3 regions of the Methylocystis sp. sgz306128 genome follow, and region 3 is predicted to be linked to each of the others. Evidence: riboswitches for the same ligand, from Rfam matches in the RefSeq annotation. Region 3 holds a riboswitch; each other region holds the start of a gene.

Evidence for each region. A riboswitch is a leader RNA that binds a small molecule or an ion and turns the genes downstream of it on or off. The one in region 3 is predicted to bind thiamine pyrophosphate.
Region 1: it holds a riboswitch for thiamine pyrophosphate, as region 3 does, so the genes downstream of both, AC0N03_RS15205 (purine-cytosine permease family protein) here and thiO (glycine oxidase ThiO) in region 3, are expected to answer to the same signal.
Region 2: it holds a riboswitch for thiamine pyrophosphate, as region 3 does, so the genes downstream of both, thiC (phosphomethylpyrimidine synthase ThiC) here and thiO (glycine oxidase ThiO) in region 3, are expected to answer to the same signal.

Annotation. Positions count from the first base shown of each region.
Region 1 covers NZ_JBVYWO010000013.1:50,012-52,234, reverse strand. Annotated here, with positions in the region: gene AC0N03_RS15205 (purine-cytosine permease family protein) at 1-1,232, opposite strand, end outside; TPP riboswitch at 1,273-1,379, opposite strand; gene AC0N03_RS15200 (malate synthase G) at 1,537-2,223, shown strand, end outside.
Region 2 covers NZ_JBVYWO010000003.1:263,008-265,230, forward strand. Annotated here, with positions in the region: gene thiC (phosphomethylpyrimidine synthase ThiC) at 1-899, opposite strand, end outside; TPP riboswitch at 951-1,054, opposite strand; gene AC0N03_RS07365 (DMT family transporter) at 1,169-2,074, shown strand; gene AC0N03_RS07370 (cytochrome b/b6 domain-containing protein) at 2,071-2,223, opposite strand, start outside.
Region 3 covers NZ_JBVYWO010000005.1:14,668-16,890, reverse strand. Annotated here, with positions in the region: gene AC0N03_RS09690 (sigma-70 family RNA polymerase sigma factor) at 102-662, shown strand; TPP riboswitch at 736-837, shown strand; gene thiO (glycine oxidase ThiO) at 960-1,946, shown strand; gene thiS (sulfur carrier protein ThiS) at 1,936-2,133, shown strand; gene AC0N03_RS09675 (thiazole synthase) at 2,135-2,223, shown strand, end outside.

The DNA.
Region 1 (2,223 bases), on a different contig from region 3:
TAAAGCGCAAAGGCCGCGATCAGCGAAGGCAATGTCGCGCCCCAGTCAGGCAGAAACCGCAAGAAGCCCTGATAGACGCCAAACCCCGCAACCCAGGCGATTATGGCCGGCCAGACGAGCAGAGGCACGCGCGCCAGATCCGTGGGGCGGCGGAAATGCGCCAGCACGACCGCAAATAGCGGCACGAAAACCGAGCTGATCAGATAGAGAAAATCGGTATATTTGCTCAGAAAGTCCGAGAAATTGGCGATGGGAAGATAAAGCGCCAGAGCCGTGCCAAGCAGCGCCAGCGCCGGGCCAAGACCCCGCACCGGCAGCGGCGTTGCCAGACCATGCCCCGAGACGGCCGCCGAATAGAGATCGGAATAGCCATTGTCCATCTCATCCACCAGAATGAGCGCCAGCGCGCCAGCGCCAACCGGCAGGAGCGTGATCGCCGCCATCATCTCCGCGCCGGGATTGAGCGCCGCGAGCAGAACGCCAAGCGCAAAGCACCAGCCATTGGCCAGTCCGTAGCCCAGCGCCGTGCCGGCAAAGGCGCGCCCCGGCGCCCGGGCAAAGCGCGTATAATCCGAGACCAGCGGCGCCCATGAAACCGGCATGGCGATCACGAGGTCAATGGCCGCGGCAAAGCTCATCGAGCCATCGCCGGGCTTGAACACATTGTCCCATCCGGCAGAAAAACCGGCACGCAATGTCTGAACGGTCAGCCAGGCCAGAGCCAGAACCATCAGGCTCACGCCGATGCCGCGAATGAACTTGCGCACGAAGCCCGTCATCGCCAGCGCCAGCAAGCCGGCCAGCACCAGCCCTACAATGATCGTCAGCGCCGCCGCCGGAATCTGAACGCCGCCCGCGCCCAGCACGGCATGAAGGCCGTCACGCATGACAATAATTTCAAACAGCGCCCAGCCGATGAGCTGCAAAATATTGAGCATGATCGGCAGAAACGCCAGAGACCGGCCCAGTGTCGGGCGGATAAGCCCTGCACTGGAGAGCCCCGTTGCCGCGCCGAGGCGCCCGATCGCGCCAAGAAAAGCCGCACCCAGCACCGAACCGACGATGATCGCGGCAAAAGCCTGCGGCGCGCTCAGGCCCGGCAGCAGCGACGCCCCCGCCAGCATGACCAGCAGGCCGACACCAAGCGAGCCCCAGAGACTGGCATAGTCGAAAAGATCGAGCACGCGCTGCGCCTGCGGCACAGGATTAAGCGATTGATTGCGTTCAGACATGTCTACCCCCATTTATGGGGACATGACGAACGGATTCAGCGTCATAATGTGGGCGCTTCCCTCCGCTGGCATGACCCAGATCAGGTTCTGCGGGTCGAGGACTTGCATCCTCTCTCAGCCGGCACACCGGCACCCCGAGCTATCGGTACAGATTTCACCACGGATTTATCTTGTCAAGATCGAAAGCTTTTCCACATTATGGAAAAGGGAGTGGCGCGATATTCTTGAGACTGCCGCGCCGACATTGTATCAACGCCCCAAGAATGACGATTTAAGTCAAGAACAACAATTAAAGGAGTGACCTATGGCCAGCATGGTGCAGTTGGGCGGTTTGAGCGTCCATCAAGAGCTCAAAACCTTCATCGAAGCGGAAGCCCTGCCCGGCACAGGCATTTCACCCCAGCAATTCTGGAGCGGCCTGGATGCTTTCATCAACAAGCTTGCACCAAAAAATCGGGCGCTATTGGCAAAACGCGACGAGTTACAGGCAAAAATCGACGCCTTTGAGCGTGAAAACCGCGGCAAGCCGCGTGATCCGGCTAAAATCCGCGAATTCCTGACCTCAATCGGCTATCTCGTGCCGGAAGGGCCGGATTTTTCGGTCGAGACCACAAATGTCGACGATGAAATCGCCGTGGTGGGCGGCCCGCAGCTGGTTGTGCCGGTGATGAATGCCCGCTATGCGCTCAATGCCGCAAATGCCCGCTGGGGCTCCCTCTATGATGCGCTCTACGGCACAGACGCCATTCCGGGCGAGCACAAGCCGGGCTACGACGCCGAACGCGGGGCCAAAGTCATCGCATGGGCGCGCAATTTTCTCGATTCCATCGCGCCGCTGACATCGGGTTCCCATGCCGATGCAACGCTCTATGCAATTGAGGGTGACGCGCTTGTCGTGCAGCAGGGTGCCGCCCGCGCCGCACTGAAAAATCCGGCCCTGTTCGCCGGATGGCTCGGCGCGAAGGAGACGCCCTCCTCCGTGCTGCTGCGC
Region 2 (2,223 bases), on a different contig from region 3:
GTGTCCTTGAACACCTCCCAGGTCAGCTTTACAGGATCGCCGCCCACCTTTTCCAGCGCCTGATAGATCGGCACGGTGCCGATCGGAACCGGCGAATTGCGCATGATCCAGGAACGGATATTGTGGATGTTGCGGCCCGTGGAGAGATCCATCACGGTATCCGCGCCCCAGCGCGTTGCCCAGACCATCTTTTCGACTTCTTCCGCCACGCCGGAGGTGACTGCCGAATTGCCGATATTGGCATTGACCTTGACCAGAAAATTCCGGCCGATCGCCATTGGCTCCAGTTCGGGATGGTTGATATTGGCGGGAATGATCGCCCGCCCCCGCGCCACTTCCTCGCGCACAAATTCCGGCGTGACAAAATCGGGGATAGACGCGCCAAAATTCTCGCCATCGGCGAGACGCGCTGCTGCTTCCGCATGCGCGCACTCGCGGGCAAGATTCTCGCGCTGTGCGACATAGATCATTTCAGGGGTGATGATGCCGGCGCGGGCAAATTCATATTGCGTGACCATCTGGCCCTCGCGGCCGCGGTAGATCGGGCGCTTGGCCGGGCAAGCCTCAACCAGCTTGTCTTCCGGCAGATCGCCGTTGTCCTCGGGGCGTACGGCGCGCCCTTCAATCACGTCGAAGCCGCGCGCCGCAATCCACGCGCCCCGCACCTGCCGCAAACCGGCGCGCAGATCTATGGCGGCATCCGTTTCCGTATAGGCGCCGGAAGCATCATAGACGCGGACGGGCGGTTCATTCGGATCGCTCAGGGTGATTTCACGGAATGGCACCTTGATGTCGGGGTAAGCGGCACTCGCCGCATAAACCTTGCGTGAGCCTTCAATAGGGCCGGTTGTGACTGCATCCTGCGACGCCAGCAACGGATTGGAAACAGATTTCGTCATGATTTTCCTCGCTATCGGGTTTTCCGGCGCGAGAGAAAGGAAATTTCAGCCTTCAGCCAAACGATCCAGTCCCTTCGCCGGCATGACCCGGATCAGGTTCAAAGGGTCCGGCTTAACGCCATCTCAGCCCAAAAAGGACACCCCTCGGATAGAGCCATCTTTAATGGATCGCGCGCTCAGGTCAAGACAGGAAAGACCGCGCCGACAGTCCGGATTTTTCTCGCCTTTCGGCGCATCAGCGGTTACATCCCAAGCCCGGGGGATTGACGATGACACGATTGCAGGCTGATTTTCTGCTGCTTCTGACTGCACTTATATGGGGCGCGGCGTTTGTGGCGCAAAAAAGCGGCAATGCCGTCATCGGCCCGCTGACCTTCGTCGGCATGCGATTTTTTCTCTCCGGCATCGTCATGCTGCCGCTGATCCGGCGCGAGGCGCGCAAGTCCCTGCCCGCAATGAGCCGGCAGGATATGGGGCTTGCCGTCCTGATTGGCTTGTGCCTGTTTTCTGGCGCTAGCCTGCAGCAGCTCGGCATGGTCACCACCAGCGCCACCAATGGCGGCTTTCTCACCGCGCTCTATGTCGCTTTCGTGCCGTTTCTGGTCTGGATAATTGACCGCAGGCGCCCGCGTACGACAGTGCTTCTGGCTGTCGTCATTTCACTGACGGGAGCCTGGCTGCTCGCCGGCGGCGCGCCGCACGGCTTTGCCATCGGCGATCTCTATGTCGTGCTGGCCGATATTGCCTGGGCTTTGGCCATAGCGCTTGTGCCGATTTTCCTTCACCGGACGCACAGGCCGTTTTTCCTGAGCTTCGCACAATATTTTATCACTGCGGCGCTGGGGCTGGCATGCGGCTTGTGGCTGGAGCCCCAGAGCTGGCAAGGGCTTGTCGCCGCCGCGCCGGCCATTCTCTATGCCGGGCTCATTTCGGGGGGCATAGCCTATACATTGCAGATTGTCGGGCAAAAACACGCCCCGCCCGCTGAGGCCGCGCTGATTTTGTCGCTGGAAAGCGTCTTTGCTGCTTTGGCCGGCGCCATCCTGCTGGACGAACGCCTGAGCCTGACCGCACAACTGGGCTGCGGCCTCATTCTAGCGGGCGTGGTGCTGGCAGAGATCGGCCCCGGACTATGGAATGCCCTGCCCCGCCGGCAAAAGGGCGGAGCAGGCTAGTTCTGCTCGCGGCGCTTAAACCCGGTGATCATGGCCTTAACCAGATTTTCCCGGTGACGCAGGCTGGCGATAATGACCCCGCAGACATGCAGAACCACAAGCACGACCATGCCATGCGCGAAAAAACTGTGCAGGTTTTCAACCCAGTC
Region 3 (2,223 bases):
ATCAAAGATTTACCCTGCTGGCCCGGAACTGGCCGGAACATGAATTCCCAACGTTGTTGCTTCCCGCTTCAACACAAAAGATTGGTTCGCTGCCAACATCCATGAATGCGCGTGAACAAAACGATTTAATTCTGGCGGTTGCCGAACGTCGCGACAAAGCGGCGTTCACAAGTCTATTTGACTATTTCGCGCCACGCCTCATCTCCTACCTGCAACGGCTTGGCTCGGATCAGGGCATGGCCGAAGAAATCACGCAGGATGTGATGCGTTCGCTCTGGCTGAAAAGCGACCAGTTCGACCCGGCCAAATCCTCGGTCGCGACCTGGATCTACCGCATCGCCCGCAACCGGCGCATTGATGGCCTGCGCCGCAACCGGATGGAATTTGTCGACCCGCAGGATTATGCCTTCGATCAGGAGAGCGAAGACCCCACGCCGCACGAGGCGCTGGACACATGGCAGCGCGAGCAACTCACCCGGCAGGCCCTTTCGGCTTTAAACCCGGATCAGCGCGAACTGATCGATCTTGCATTCTATCAGGATATGTCCCACGCGCAGATCGCCGAAAAAACCGGCCTGCCGCTTGGTACGGTCAAATCCCGCATCCGCCTCGCCTTCACGCGTCTGCGGCTCCAGCTGAAAGAGCTCGGACTGGACGAATGAACCCTCCGGGCCAATTGGTCGCGGCGCACGCGCCTTATCCAGCTTGCCATTTACTGCGGCAAACGCCATATTCAGCCTATCCGAGGGGAGCCTGAAAGGGCTGAGAGGTGGGAAACCACGACCCTTGAACCTGAACTGGGTCATGCCAGCGGAGGGACAGGATCAAGCGGCCAGCCTGCCCCGGTTTTTTTGCGGCCGCATTGCGCCCTGCAAAGGGCATTTGAGACAAGGGCTCACATTGACTGCACAATCTCGCTCACAAGGGAACAGAGCACCTCGCTACAAGGCGCTGCTCCCATGCTGATCAGAATTTTGGGCGCCGGAGTCGCCGGACTTTGCGCCGCATTGGCCTTTGCCGAACGCGGTACGGATGTTGAAATTGTCGAACGGCGCGGCGCGGCCGGCTCGGGCTGCTCGCATTACGCCGGCGGAATGCTGGCGCCCTGGTGCGAACTGGAAAGCGCAGAGCCTCTTGTTGAAACATTCGGCGTCGAATCCATGGCCTTCTGGCAGAGACATTTTGGCCCGCTGCCCGTCAACGGCTCGCTGGTGGTGGCCCAGCCGCGCGACCTGCCGGATCTTCGGCGCTTCTCGCGCCGCACGCACCATTTTGAATGGGTGGATGGCGGCAGAATCGACGCTCTGGAACCTGACCTCGCCGGACGCTTCGATCAGGCCTTGTTCTTCAAAGAGGAATCGCATCTCGACCCGCGCCAGACCATGGCGAAAATGACAAAAAAACTGACGCAGATGGGCGTTGCGTTCCGGTTCAACACTGAAGCCGGCGATGTGACGGACGAAGCGGATTTCACAATCGACTGCCGCGGTCTGGCCGCCCGCGATATCCTGACAGACCTGCGCCCGGTCAAGGGCGAGATGCTGCTGTTGCGCACCGCCGAAATTAGCCTTGCACGGCCGGTACGCATGCTGCATCCGCGCATTCCGGTTTATATCGTGCCGCGCGAAGATCATATTTTCATGGTTGGCGCGACAATGGTTGAAAACAACGAGCGCGGGCGCGTCACGGCGCGAGGCATCGGCGAACTGCTCAACGCCGCCTATGCCCTGCATCCGGCCTTTGGCGAAGCGGAAATCGTCGAACTGGGCGCGGACCTGCGTCCGGCTTTCGCCGATCACCTGCCGCGTCTGCGCCAGCGCGGGCGCACGCTCTGCATCAACGGACTCTACCGGCATGGTTTTCTGCTGGCCCCGGCTATGGCAGAGCGTGCCGCGAAGATTATTCTGGACGGCGCCCATTTCCCCGAGGTGTGTGATGAAGCTTGAGATCAACGGCGAGATTCAGGAAACCTCAGCCACCAATCTGGCCGAGCTCGTCGCGGGACTGGACTTTGGCGAAGTGCCCGTCGCAACAGCTCGCAATGGTGCTTTCGTCCGGGCGGCAGACCGGGCGGCCACGCAACTTGCCCCCGACGACAAAATCGAAATTCTCGTACCAAGACAAGGCGGCTGATATGGATGAACCTTTTTCGTTATACGGTGTTGAATTACCTTCACGCCTGATGCTGGGAACTTCGCAATATCCCTCGCCCGCCATTCTGGC